Regions from separate parts of the Lactococcus sp. bn62 genome, predicted to be linked through region 3. Evidence: predicted binding sites of a transcription regulator. Region 3 holds the regulator's gene; each other region holds the start of a gene.
The links. The regulator CtsR, encoded in region 3, represses protease genes until heat stress. The targets are predictions, from matches to a motif close to TTGGTCAAAAAAGGTCAAANA.
Positions count from the first base shown of each region.

Region 1 (4,836 bases), 900 kb from region 3:
TATTTCTAAAACACGTGAAGTTTACTTGATGGAAGGTTTCATGGATGTTATTGCAGCTTATAAAGCGGGTGTATATAATGTTGTGGCGACTATGGGAACAGCCTTAACTGATAAACACGTAAAGCGTTTAAAAAAAATAGCTAAAAATTATGTTCTTATCTATGATGGCGATCAGGCAGGTCAAAATGCAATATATAAAGCAATTGATTTGATTGGTGAAGAGAAGACACAGATTGTTCGTGTTCCAGAAGGCTTGGATCCAGACGATTACAGTAAAAAATATTCTTTAGAATCATTAGCTGGTCTGATGGAAAACAGCAGGATACAACCGACAGAATTTCTGATTGATTATTTGAAACCTGAAAACCTTTCAAATCTGCAAAACCAATTGGATTTTATTGAGCAAATGGCGCCTGTTATTGCAAGGGTTTCGTCAATTACAGCACAGGATGCTTTTATAAGAAAATTAGTTGAGATTTTACCTGATTTCGAGTATAATCAAGTAGAGCAATCTGTCAATTTAAAGCGTGAAAACGTCCTTAAATCAAGGGCAGAAGCGGGAAATTTTGAAGAGAGTTTTGGGAGCTTTTCGGAAGAAGATTTTTCGAATTATCCTGATCCTGGTTTTATTGCAACGGAGCAAGATTATTATGGTGATTTTCCTTCTGGTCAAGAGGCTGCTAAAACTGTACAACAGCCGCAACTTCCAAGTTTATCACGAAGTGAACGGGCAGAGGAACAACTTTTGAATCGCATGATTTATCATCAGAGTATTCTTCAAAAATTTGCGGAGGATGAAACTTTTCGCTTTGTCCATCAGCGTTACCAGAACCTTTTTGACAAAATCATACTTGAGGTTATGAGTTTTGAAGAAATTGATCCTTCTCACTTTGGTACCTCATTAGATACCGATGAGAAAAATTTATTTTATCAAATCTTAAGTCTTGATTTGCCAGATGAGACAAGTAGTCAGGAGCTCGAAGATTTGGTGGCCGTTTTTGCAAAGGAAATGGAGCAAATAAAGTTTAGTGAATTGCAAAAACAACTAGAGAATGCCCAAAAAGTAGGCAACAAGGAACGTGAGCTGGAACTCACAATCCAAATCATTAATCAGAAGAAAAAAATATAAGCTATTGCTTATATTGTTCATTGGGGAGGATTAAATTGGCAAGTAATAATAAAAAAAGAATCAGTCAAATTGCAAAAGAAACTGGAATCACTAACAAAGCTTTAATCGCAAAAGCACAAGAGCTTGGTATGGCGGTTAAATCGCATTCAAGTTCTATTTTTGAAGCTGAAGAAGCAAAACTCCTTGCGGCAATGGATTTTAAACCAATTATTGTTGAAAAAGTTGATGTGGAAGAGTTAAAAGAAAAAGGTTCTAAACATGTAACTTCTGTTAAAGAAAAAGCGGCCAAGAAAATCGATATTAAAGATTCGGATACTTTTGACAATAAGGCTTTTGATAAAGCAGTAGCAGCTTATATTACAAAACGTAAACCTCTCGAAGAAGCTTTAGATGATGAAATTACAGATGAGCTTGTGGTGAAGTTTGGTTTGGAAGCCGAAGCTATCGAAGATTTGCTTCAACAAATCCAAGATGCAGGTATTTCTATTGTTGATAAAGAAGGAAATCCTAGTCCATTAGCTTTGCAAGCTGAAGAAGAAGAAAAGCTTGATGATAATGCCATGGATGAAATCGTGACAAATGTCCGTATTGATGATCCTGTCCGTATGTATCTTAAGGAAATCGGACGTTATCCATTGATTTCGCTTGAAGAAGAAACAAAACTTGCGGAAGCTATCGTGGCAGGTGGTGATGAAGCAGAATTTGCCAAACAAATGCTTGCGGAAGCCAATTTACGTTTGGTTGTTTCAATTGCAAAGCGTTATTCTGGACGAGGGATGCAATTCCTGGATTTGATCCAAGAAGGAAACATGGGACTTATGAAAGCTGTGGACAAATTTGACCATACGAAAGGTTTCAAATTCTCAACTTATGCGACCTGGTGGATTCGTCAAGCAATCACACGTGCGATTGCTGACCAAGCACGTACAATTCGTATTCCTGTCCACATGGTCGAAACAATCAATAAGTTAATCCGTGTACAACGTAATCTTTTACAAGAATTAGGTCGTGATCCTTTACCAGAAGAAATTGGTAAAGAATTGCACATGACACCTGATAAAGTTCGTGAAGTCTTAAAAATTGCGCAGGAACCTGTATCATTGGAAACACCTATTGGTGAGGAAGACGATTCACACCTTGGAGATTTCATTGAAGATGATGTGATTGAAAGTCCGGTAGACTATACCAACCGTATCTTGCTTCGTGAACAGCTTGATGAAGTTATGGATACCTTAACGGACCGCGAAGAAAACGTATTGCGTATGCGTTTTGGACTTGATGATGGACGTATGCACACACTTGAAGATGTTGGTAAACAATTTAAAGTGACACGTGAACGTATTCGTCAAATTGAAGCGAAAGCGATTAAAAAGTTACGTCATCCTCGTCGTAGCAAACCATTGCGTGACTTTATGTAATATAAAAAACTCTCTCGACAGATGTCGAAGAGTTTTTTCTTATAATTGAAAAAGAATATAGTACAAAAGATTTGATAAATTTGAGAGAAGTGATATAATAAAAATTATTAAAGGTCAAAAAAGGTCAAACTTTAAATAAAAGAAGCCAGACATGATTCTTTAATTCTAAAAAAATAAGTTAAAATAAAGAAAAGACGTAACCACAAAGGAGGAAGAGATGCTCTGCCAAAATTGTAAAATAAACGAAGCGACAATTCACCTTTATACAAATGTGAATGGCCAGCGTAAGCAAGTGGATTTATGCCAAAACTGTTATCAAATTATGAAATCAGGTGGTCAAGAAAGCTTGTTTGCTGGAGCTACAAATATTTCGAATAATGATGATCCTTTTAATCCATTTCCAGATATTTTCCAAGCCTTACATGGTAATGATCAAGGTCGGACAATGACACCTCCAACACAAGCGGGTGGTCGAGGCCCAGGAGGTCCACAAAATCCTCGTGGAAGTCAAGCACCTAAAGGACTTCTTGAAGAATTCGGAGTCAACATTACTGATGCTGCACGTCGTGGAGAAATAGATCCTGTTATTGGACGGGATTCTGAAATTACCCGTGTTATCGAAATTTTGAATCGTCGAACAAAAAATAATCCTGTTCTTATCGGTGAACCTGGTGTTGGGAAAACAGCAGTTGTTGAAGGTTTAGCCCAAAAAATAGTTGATGGTGATGTACCACAAAAACTACAAAATAAAGAAGTTATTCGTCTTGATGTTGTCAGTCTCGTCCAAGGTACTGGTGTGCGTGGGCAATTTGAAGAGCGTATGCAAAAACTGATGGAAGAGATTCGTAAACGTGATGACGTTATCCTCTTCATTGATGAAATTCATGAGATTGTGGGCGCAGGCTCTGCTGGGGAAGGAAATATGGATGCTGGAAATATCCTTAAACCGGCTTTAGCACGTGGAGAACTCCAACTTGTTGGAGCAACAACCCTCAATGAATATCGAATTATTGAAAAAGATGCAGCGCTTGAGCGTCGGATGCAACCTGTTAAAGTTGATGAACCTTCTGTAGATGAGACTATCACAATCTTACGTGGTATTCAAAAACGTTATGAAGATTATCATCATGTAAAATACTCAGATGAAGCAATCTTAGCTGCTGCAAATCTGTCTAACCGTTATATTCAGGACCGTTTCCTTCCCGATAAAGCAATAGACTTGCTGGACGAAGCGGGTTCGAAAAAGAATCTGACCCTCAAATTTGTTGATCCTGAGGACATAAAGAAACGTATTGAGCAAGCAGAGGCGCAAAAAAACGAAGCCATGCAACGTGAAGATTTTGAGAAAGCAGCTCATTTCCGTGATCAAATCGCTAAGCTTCGTGAGCTTCAAAGCCATGAAATCTCAGATACTGACATGCCAAATATCACAGAAAAAGATATTGAAGTAATTGTTGAAGAAAAGACACATATACCTGTAGGTGATTTGAAAGAAAAAGAACAAACACAGCTCATTAATCTAGCTGAAGACTTGAAAGAACATGTTATCGGGCAAGATGAAGCGATTGATAAAATTTCTAAAGCTGTGCGTCGTTCGCGTGTCGGACTTGGAAAGCCTAATCGTCCTATCGGTTCATTCCTCTTTGTTGGACCTACTGGTGTAGGGAAGACCGAACTTGCAAAACAATTGGCTTATGAGCTTTTTGGCTCAAGAGATAGCATGATTCGCTTTGACATGTCGGAATACATGGAAAAACATAGTGTGGCTAAGTTGATTGGTGCTCCTCCAGGATATGTGGGTTATGAAGAAGCAGGTCAGTTGACAGAACGTGTGCGCCGTAACCCATACAGCTTAATTTTATTGGATGAGATTGAGAAAGCTCACCCGGATGTAATGCATATGTTCTTGCAAATTCTTGATGACGGGCGTTTGACAGATGCGCAAGGTCGTACAGTTTCCTTCAAAGATGCTATCATCATTATGACATCGAATGCTGGTACAGGTAAGGTTGAAGCAAGTGTTGGTTTTGGCGCTGCACGTGAAGGACGTACGAATTCAGTGCTTGGAGAGTTGGGTAATTTCTTCAGTCCAGAATTCATGAACCGTTTTGATGCTATCATTGAATTCTCAGCATTGAGCAAAGAAAACTTGCTTAAGATTGTAGATTTAATGTTGGATGAAGTAAATGCTCAAATCGCTCAAAATGATATTCATCTTGACGTCACACAGGCGGTTAAAGAAAAACTCGTTGATCTGGGCTACGATCCGAAAATGGGAGCACGCCCATT
Region 1 is NZ_CP120417.1:1,723,247-1,728,082, reverse strand. Features, by position in the region: gene dnaG (DNA primase) at 1-1,129, shown strand, start outside; gene rpoD (RNA polymerase sigma factor RpoD) at 1,165-2,547, shown strand; gene P3G65_RS08975 (ATP-dependent Clp protease ATP-binding subunit) at 2,765-4,836, shown strand, end outside.
Region 1: a site for CtsR is predicted at 2,658-2,678, ahead of P3G65_RS08975 (ATP-dependent Clp protease ATP-binding subunit). Genes of this name have one in related genera too.

Region 2 (4,836 bases), 730 kb from region 3:
CCATTGGCTGCAGGAGTAATGTTTGATATCAATCATTTCTTCCCTTACTATATCTCGGCGATTATCTTGTTTGGTACCGGTGTATTGTCAATGCTTATGAACCGTAAATCGAAAAAATGAAAAATTAAAAAAGAGTTCTTTAAGAAGAACCCTTTTTTATTTGGCATTCGCAAAGATTACCAAGTAAAGTAACGAATCAATTTGAAAATACCTAAGATAAGAACAACAACACCAAGAAGTGTCCAAAGTGCCATTGCACCCCATAAAGGTGTGAGCAAGAGCATGAAGCCCGCAACGACACTGAGAAGTCCTGAAAGAATTGTCCAAGGTTTAGATGGAGAATATGGAACAAACCCAAAGGAAACAAAGCCTTCAGTAATCCATGTGAAACCAACTAAAATACCAATGATGATAAACAAGGTAGCTGTTGCAGCTGCCAAGTTAATTAAAGAGAAAATCCCCGCAACCAAGTAAACCGTACCTAAAAGAAGATGTCCAAAGCGTGACCACGGATTTTCATTCATCAAGGCAAAGATAGAAACAAGATAAGAAACTCCAATTAAAATGAAGGAAATCCCAATCAAAACAGTTCCAACTTGTGCTGTACGTCCTGGCCAAAATAAAATGAGTAATCCAATAAGTGTGGAAATAAGACCATTAATTCCGACGTTGTTACGTAATTTTTTCGAAAAGTTTTCAGAAAACATATTTATACCCCTTTCTTTTCTGATAATTTAATTATAACTTATTTTGGAGAGAAGTGCCCATAATATATTTGCCTAGTTATTATAATTGACATTCTGAAAAAGGACATTTATACTTAAGGTAAAATGAGAGTCGAAGGAGAAAAAAATGCAAATATCAAGTCGCTTTACGATTGCACTTCATATTTTTGCCTGTATCCATACCTTTGAGGGAGAACATAAGATTACTAGTGATTTTTTAGCTACAAGTATTAATGTAAATCCCGTGATTATTCGAAGAGTATTACAGCAACTGAAAGCTAACGAATTAGTGCATGTTGTGCGCGGGAGCGGTGGAGCTGCAATCGCTAAACCAATTGAAGACATTAGTTTATTCGATATTTATAGTGCGGTTGAAGTCATTAATAAAAATGGCTTATTCCATTTTCACGAACATCCCAGCCCTGACTGTTCTGTCGGGAAAAATATCCATCAAGTACTGTATGATAAACTTGATTTAATTCAAAAAGCGATGGAAGACCAAATGAAGGCGATGAGTTTACAAGAAGTAATTACGGATATTGATCATTATGTGGCGATAAATCCTTAAGAAACCAAATCGTTGACATTTAATAAAAGCTTATGTAGAATTAGTTGTAACAAAAAATATTACAACGGAAAAGACATGGAGGTCTAATATGAAATTAGCAGTAGTAGCAGCAAATGGTAAAGCCGGTCGTCTTATTGTACAAGAAGCGGTAGACAGAGGCTTGGATGTAACAGCAATTGTTCGGGGCGAAAACAAAACAGTAGCTCCGTCTTCTATCGAGAAAGATTTGTTTGATTTAACTAAAGAAGACATCAAGGATTTTGATGTTATTATTGATGCTTTTGGAACATGGGCAGAAGATAGCTTGGAGCAACATACTACTTCAATCCAACATCTTGCTGATCTTGTTGAAGGTACGGACAAGCGCTTGTTGATTGTTGGTGGTGCCGGAAGTCTTTACCTTAATCCAGAACATGATTTAGCACTTTATCAATCAGAAGGTTTCCCAGACGCTTTCAAACCTTTGGCAACAGCTATGTCTGATTCATTAACTGCGTTGAGAAAACGTCAGGATGTGAAATGGACTTATGTAAGCCCTGCTGCAGATTTCCAAGCAGATGGTGAAAAAACTGGAGATTATGTTGTTGCGGGAGAAGAGTTTACGGTTAATGACAAAGGCGAAAGTGTGATTAGTTATGCAGACTATGCGAAAGCGATGATTAATATTGCACTGGAAGGAAATTATGTCGGACAACGTATCAGCGTTTTTCAAAAATAGTAAAAATAAGAGGGATTTTCTCAAGAAAACCCCTCTTATTTTTATATGTAAATTTATGAGCAAATAGTTTGACCTTTACTGACCAAAAGAGTATAATTAAGAGGTAGTAAGAAAAATGAGAAAAATACTACATTACTATGAAATGAATCGAGGTGCATTATGGACATCGAAAAAATGACAACAAGTATGCAAAAATCGCTTTATGAAGCGCAACAAATTGCGCAGACTCGCCATCATCAAGCGATTGAAATTCCACATTTATGGCGAATATTTGTGCAACCGAACAGTTTTGCCTTTAATTTTTACAAAGATTCAGAAATTAACATTGAAGAATTTACAAAAATTATTGAAAAAGAAATAGACAAGATTTCTTCTGTTGAAGGTAGCAATATTACCTATGGTCAAAATATTAGCGCAGATCTCTTTAATCTGTTCAATGCAGCAAATAAGATTGCCAAAGATATGGGTGATGAATATCTCTCAACTGAAATTGTACTCTTGGCCCTTTTTGAGTTAAAGAAAAATCCTTTAACAGAATATCTGGTTAGCCATGGAATGAATAAAGAAAAAACGAAATTAGCAATTGAAAACCTACGAGGAGGTGATAAAGTGACAAACCAAAATGCTGAAGATACATATAAAGCACTTGAAAAATACGGCGTCGACCTTGTTGCTCAAGTGAAATCAGGAAAACAAGATCCTGTAATCGGACGTGATGAAGAAATTCGTGATATTATTCGTGTCTTATCACGTAAAACAAAAAATAACCCGGTTCTAATTGGTGAACCTGGTGTAGGTAAAACAGCCATTGTTGAAGGACTTGCGCAACGTATTGTCCGTAAAGATGTACCTGAAAATCTAAAAGATAAAACAGTATTCTCTTTGGATATGGGGGCACTTATTGCAGGTGCTAAATATCGTGGTGAGTTTGAAGAACGTCTGAAAGCAGTACTGAATGAAGTTAAAAAGTCTGACGGACAAATTATTCTCTTTATTGATGAGTTACACACGATCGTCGGTGCTGGTAAGACTGAAGGTTCAATGGATGCTGGTAATCTTTTGAAACCGATGCTTGCACGTGGTGAATTGCATTTAATTGGTGCAACAACTTTGGACGAGTACCGTAAATATATGGAAACAGACAAAGCTTTGGAACGTCGTTTCCAAAAAGTTCTAGTTACTGAACCAACAGTTGAAGATACTATTTCCATTCTGCGTGGTTTGAAAGAACGTTTTGAAATTCACCACGGTGTAACAATCCACGATAACGCATTGGTTGCAGCAGCAACACTTTCTGATCGTTATATTACAGACCGTTTCTTGCCAGATAAAGCGATTGACTTAGTCGATGAAGCCAGCGCAACAATTCGTGTTGAAATGAATTCTCTGCCAACAGAACTCGACCAAGCAAACCGCCGCTTGATGCAGTTGGAAATTGAAGAAGCAGCGCTCAAAAAAGAACGTGATGATGCTTCGAAGAAACGTTTAAATATCATTCGTGAAGAAATTGCAGAACTTCGTGAAGAAAACAATCAACTTAAAGCCCAATGGGAAGCTGAAAAGAAAGAAGTGGGCAATATTTCTGATAAACGGAATGAACTGGAACGTGCACGCCATGAATTAGAAGAAGCACAAAATGAAGGTGACTTTGAAAAAGCAGCGGCCTTACGTTACGGTAAAATTCCAGAAATTGAACAATCACTGAAAGAGCTTGAAAGCAAAGCAAAATCAGATGATCTCAGTCTTGTTCAAGAATCTGTCACTGAAGAACAAATTGCGGAAGTTGTAGGCCGTATGACAGGTATTCCTGTGACAAAACTGGTGGAAGGTGAACGTGAAAAACTCCTTCATTTACCAGAAACTCTTCATCAACGTGTAGTAGGGCAAGATGAGGCAGTTGAAGCTGTGTCTGATGCTATTATTCGTGCTCGAGCAGGAATTCAAGACCCTAATCGTCCTTTAGGTTCCTTCCTTTTCTTAGGACCTACAGGTGTTGGTAAGACAGAGTTAGCTAAAGCCTTGGCCGAAAATTTATTTGACTCCGAAGAACACATGGTTCGTATTGACATGAGTGAATATATGGAAAAACACAGTGTATCCCGTCTTGTCGGAGCTCCTCCAGGATATGTTGGTTATGATGAAGGTGGTCAACTGACTGAAGCTGTGCGCCGTAACCCATATACAATTATTTTGTTGGACGAAATTGAAAAAGCACATCCAGATGTCTTCAATATCTTGTTGCAAGTCTTGGATGATGGTCGTTTGACGGATTCAAAAGGCGTTTTGGTTGACTTCAAGAATACTGTTTTGATTATGACATCAAATGTCGGATCACAATATTTGCTAGACAATGTTGATGATCAAGGCGAAATATCTGAAGAAACAACTGAAGAAGTGATGAAACAATTGCGGATGCATTTCAAACCAGAATTCCTCAACCGTATTGATGATACTATTCTCTTCAAACCATTGTCATTGAATAATATTAAAAATATTATTGTGAAGATGACCGGTCAATTGACACAACGTCTTGAAGAAATGTCTGTTGAACTAGAACTTAGTGAAGAAGTCAAAGCATGGATTGCAGAAAATGCTTATGAACCAGCTTATGGTGCACGTCCATTAAAACGTTACTTGACAAAAGTTATTGAAAATCCACTTGCTAAATTAATTATTGCAGGTAAAATTCCACCAAAAACTAAAGTTCTTGTTAAACTTGTCGACAATAAAATTGACTTTGATATCTTACCCATCGAAGAATAAGTGAAGAAAAAGAGAAAAGCCCGGGTTATCTCGGGCTTTTTGTATATAAAAATAGTGTTTTG
Region 2 is NZ_CP120417.1:1,218,340-1,223,175, reverse strand. Features, by position in the region: gene P3G65_RS06355 (MFS transporter) at 1-120, shown strand, start outside; gene P3G65_RS06350 (HdeD family acid-resistance protein) at 177-707, opposite strand; gene P3G65_RS06345 (Rrf2 family transcriptional regulator) at 853-1,293, shown strand; gene P3G65_RS06340 (SDR family oxidoreductase) at 1,382-2,011, shown strand; gene clpB (ATP-dependent chaperone ClpB) at 2,171-4,774, shown strand.
Region 2: a site for CtsR is predicted at 2,077-2,097, ahead of clpB (ATP-dependent chaperone ClpB). Genes of this name have one in related genera too.

Region 3 (4,836 bases):
GAGAATTAAAATCTAAAAGAGTGAGGTCCCTGACCTCGCTTTTGTGAATATTACCCAACAAACTTACGCTTCACTATTTAAAAAAAGAGGGTGGCGTGATAAGGAGGATTAACCTTGGTAGAAAAAGATACGGAGAAGTTTTCGAGAGAAAGTTTCAAAGATAAAATCTTGCGTGAACTTGAAGAAGGAAATCGAGCCAACACGGATGGGACTTTTGAAAACTATGCCCGTGAATCCAACAAAGAACTTTCTTCAACCCCGAGTAGACATACTCGGCGAGAACGTGCTGATTTTTCGGATATTCAACGTCCAACACCATTTAAGTTGACAGAAGAACTGGAAAATCCAGAAGTAGAGGAACAAGCTAAAATTTCCGAAGATGTAGAATTTCCTGAAAAAGCTGTTTCTGATCAAGTGGAAACAGAAGCATCAGCACATGAAGAACGTCCAGACTTTGCAAGTGTTCGCGAGCAAATGCTCCAAGCGAGCCAAGGACAAAGTTATTCACGACTTAGACGCAAGACAAAAGAGTCTGATAAAGAAGTTGTTGATGAATATGAGCGACCTGAAGCACAAGCAAGTGATGCTGCAGAGTCTCTTGCCGAAGAGACGACTCACAGACAAAGAAGTCGTCGTGCAGCAGTAAAATCGGATGCGGAAGCTGAAGAAATGCAGCCCAAGTCGAAAGCGAAAAAATCGAAGAAGAAAGTTTCTTCTGGAAAGATTATTGCTGTTATCGTAGCTGTTTTAATTCTGGCTGCGGCAGGGACTGGTTTTTACGGTTATAATTTCATCAAAGAAGGTGTACAACCGCTCAATACTGCAAATACAACCAAACGCGCCATTAACATTCCAGCGGGAGCAAGCAGTAAACAAATCGGAGATATCTTACAACGAGAAGGTATTATCAAAAATGGTATGGTTTTCCAATACTATACTAAATTTAAAAATTTCAGTGGCTTTAAGAGCGGCTACTACAACTTGGCGCCTAGCATGAACTTGTCGGATATTGCAAGTCTTTTGGAGCAAGGAGGAACCGAACATCCTGTGGAACCAACTCTGGGCAAAATTTTGATTCCTGAAGGTTATACATTGGAACAAATTGCTCAAGCTGTTACAGTGAATTCTGCGGATAAAGATGAAAAAACACCTTTTACTAAAGATGAGTTTATGAAGACTGTACAGGATCAAGCGTTCATCGAAAAAATGAAAGAGAAGTTTCCAAAACTTCTTGCAAGCTTACCAAGTAAAGACAGTGGTGTGAAGTATCAACTTGAAGGTTACCTCTTCCCAGCAACTTATGAGTATACGAAAAAGACAACTGTTGAAAGCTTAATTGAGACCATGCTTTCAACAACTAATACACAGCTGGAACCTTTGTATGAACAAATACAAGCGAACGGACTTACGGTCAATGAAACCTTGAGTTTGGCTGCCATTGTCGAAAAAGAAGCGAATAGCGATGATGATCGCCGTAACGTTGCACAGGTCTTCTTTAACCGTAAAGATTTAGGGATGACGATGGATTCTAATACAGGAATCTTTTATGCTGAAGGTAAGCTAGGTAAGGATACGTCGCTTGATCAGCAAGCTGCAATTAATACACAATTAGACTCACCTTTCAATACTTACTTGTATCCAGGTTTTGGTCCTGGACCAATCGTAAGTCCAAGCTTGTCGTCAATCAAAGCAGTGCTTAACCCGACTGCGAATGATTATCTTTATTTCGTAGCAGACGTTGAAGGTAAGATTTACTTTGCGCAAACACTTGAAGAACAAAACATCAATGTTCAAAAGTATGTCAATGATGCGATTGCGTCGGGTAATTAATTAGAAATTTAAAAAGGATAAAAAATGGTAGAAAAAACTTTCCCCATGACCAAAGAAGGTCTGGAAAAATTAGAACAAGAATTAGATAACCTTAAATTGGTTAAACGCCCTGAAGTTATTGAACGCATCAAAATTGCACGTAGCTACGGTGACCTTTCAGAAAACTCAGAATACGAAGCAGCAAAAGATGAACAAGCCTTTATTGAAGGTCGTATCTCAACTGTGGAAACAATGATTCGTTATGCTGAAATCGTAGACAATGCTAATATTGACAAAAATGAAGTTGCTCTTGGTAAATCAGTTGTTTTCCAAGAAGTTGGAGATGACGAAGAAGAAGAGTACGAAATCGTCGGTACTGCTGAAGCAGATCCATTTTCAGGCAAAATTTCAAATGAATCTCCAATCGCTCAAGCCTTGATTGGCCGTAAAGTTGGCGATGTTGTGAAAATTCCGTTGCCTATGGGTGAAATCGAAGTTAAGATTGTTGATGTCAAATAAAATAAAAAAATCTGCTTTTAGCGGATTTTTTTATTTTAGAGACGTTTCAGCCACTATTTTTGGTAAAAAATTAAAATTTTCGATATAATAGTCAATAAAGGTCAAAGATTGGAGGTTCTATGTCTGCCCAAAATACTTCAGATATTATCGAAGCTTATTTGCGAAAACTGCTAGAAGAGGCACGTGAGATTGAGATTAAACGTGCAGATTTAGCCAGTCAATTTGACGTGGTTCCTTCGCAAATTAACTATGTGATTAAAACCCGTTTCACCCCATCTAAAGGCTTTGATGTTGAGTCGAAGCGTGGTGGTGGCGGCTATATCAAAATATTCAAATACCATTATTCGGCAAAGCATGAATTCTTGCTTGATTTAGCACAGAAGTTGCCTGCCAACTTGACCGAAAGTATGGCACAAGATGTCTTGCAACTTTTATTTGATGAAAACATTTTGACTGAACGAGAAGGAAATCTTCTCCTTTTGCTTTTAGCTGATAGTGATATTTCTAACAGTTGTCGAGCACAAATGATGATAAAAATACTACAGAGATTGGATCGTGATGATGAAATTTAATGAAAAGGACTTTACACCACAAGTCGTAAAAGTGCTTGAGAAGTCTGTCGACTATGCGCACAAGTTTAACTACGCGTGGGTTGAAAGCTCGCACCTATTGGCTGCCTTGGCTGAGGTCCCGGCTTCATTGGCATTTACGCTACTTAATTCAGAAAAGATTGATTTGGAAGAAATGTTAATCGACATCGAAGATTTTTCAAGTCAAGTGAAGACAAAAAAATCAGAAATAAAGCTTAGTCCAAGAGTCGAAACGATTATTGAGCAAGCACGAGCACTAGCTCAAAATAATGATAAAAACCGCATCGGAACCGAGCATCTCTTATATATGCTGTTGGCAAATGAAGCCAGCTTTGCAGGACAACTTTTACGTGAGCAAGACATCAATATCGTTAACCTCCGCAAAAAGCTAGAGCAAAAAGCATATCTACGTGTACCAGAGCGCCGTAAAGCGGTGACACCAGCTTCGAAAAGAAACCTGTCGGGGAAAGTGTCCGAAACAACGACGACACCTACTTTAGACACGGTATCAACAGATTTGACAAAAGCAGCCCGTGAAGGCAAGCTTGATCCCATGATTGGAAGAGAGCGTGAAGTTGAACGTCTTATCCACATTTTGAGCCGGCGAACAAAAAATAATCCCGTTCTTGTTGGTGAGCCAGGTGTTGGTAAGTCAGCGATTATTGAAGGCTTTGCGACACGTGTGGCTGCAGGAAATGTTCCTGTAGGTTTACGTGGTAGCCGCATTATGGCTTTAAATATGGCGATGGTCGTAGCGGGGACAAAATTCCGTGGTGAATTTGAAGATCGTTTAACGGCTATTGTTGATGAAGTGACACACGATAAAGATGTTATCGTCTTTATCGATGAACTGCATACAATCATTGGGGCTGGTGGCGGCATGGACTCGGTCAACGATGCCTCAAACATTTTAAAACCAGCATTAGCACGGGGCGAGTTCCAACTCATCGGTGCTACCACTTATCAAGAATATCAAAAATATATTGAAAAAGATGAAGCCCTAGAACGCCGTTTTGCCCGTGTCAATGTCGAAGAACCCTCAGAAGAGGAAACGGTTGCGATTTTACAAGGTTTGAAAGAAAAATTTGAGGCTTACCATATAGTCAAATTTGAAGAAGGGGCTTTGGAGCGTGCTGTCAGCTTGAGTAATCGCTATATGCCTAGTCGTCGTCTCCCAGACAAAGCTATTGATCTTCTTGATGAAGCAGCAGCCAAAGTTAAAATCACGAGTAAAACAAATTATACCAAGTTAGACGAGTTAAAAGCAGAATTAAAAGCGGAAGAACTGAGATTACAAAAAGCAGTTGTTGCTCTTGATATTGTTGAAGCGCAAGGGATTGAAAAAGATATTGAAAAATTAACGCACAAGATTGATAATTTTACAGTATCGGAAAATGATAATCCTTTGGTGGAGGAAAGCGATGTTTATGCTGTCGTTTCTAACCTTACAGGAATCCCACTCCAACAGATGACGAAGACAGAAAGTGAACGTCTGATTAACTTAGAAAAAGAGTTACATAAACGTGTGGTTGGACAGGAAGAAGCGATTTCTGCTGTTTCTCGTGCCATTAGACGTGCACGTTCAGGGATTGCCGATACGAGACGTCCTTTGGGCTCATTTATGTTCCTTGGTCCGACAGGAGTTGGGAAGACAGAGCTTGCTAAGGCTTTAGCGGAAAGTGTTTTTGGCAGTGAAGAAAATATGATTCGTGTAGACATGAGTGAATTTATGGAAAAATTCTCGACATCGCGTCTTATCGGAGCACCTCCTGGATATGTAGGTTACGATGAAGGTGGGCAATTGACAGAGCAAGTCCGTAATAAGCCTTATTCTGTTATTCTCCTTGATGAAGTCGAAAAGGCCCACCCTGATATTTTCAATATCATGTTACAAATTTTGGATGATGGTTTCGTTACA
Region 3 is NZ_CP120417.1:488,481-493,316, forward strand. Features, by position in the region: gene rpoE (DNA-directed RNA polymerase subunit delta) at 1-9, shown strand, start outside; gene mltG (endolytic transglycosylase MltG) at 115-1,830, shown strand; gene greA (transcription elongation factor GreA) at 1,855-2,328, shown strand; gene P3G65_RS02790 (CtsR family transcriptional regulator) at 2,448-2,900, shown strand; gene P3G65_RS02795 (ATP-dependent Clp protease ATP-binding subunit) at 2,890-4,836, shown strand, end outside.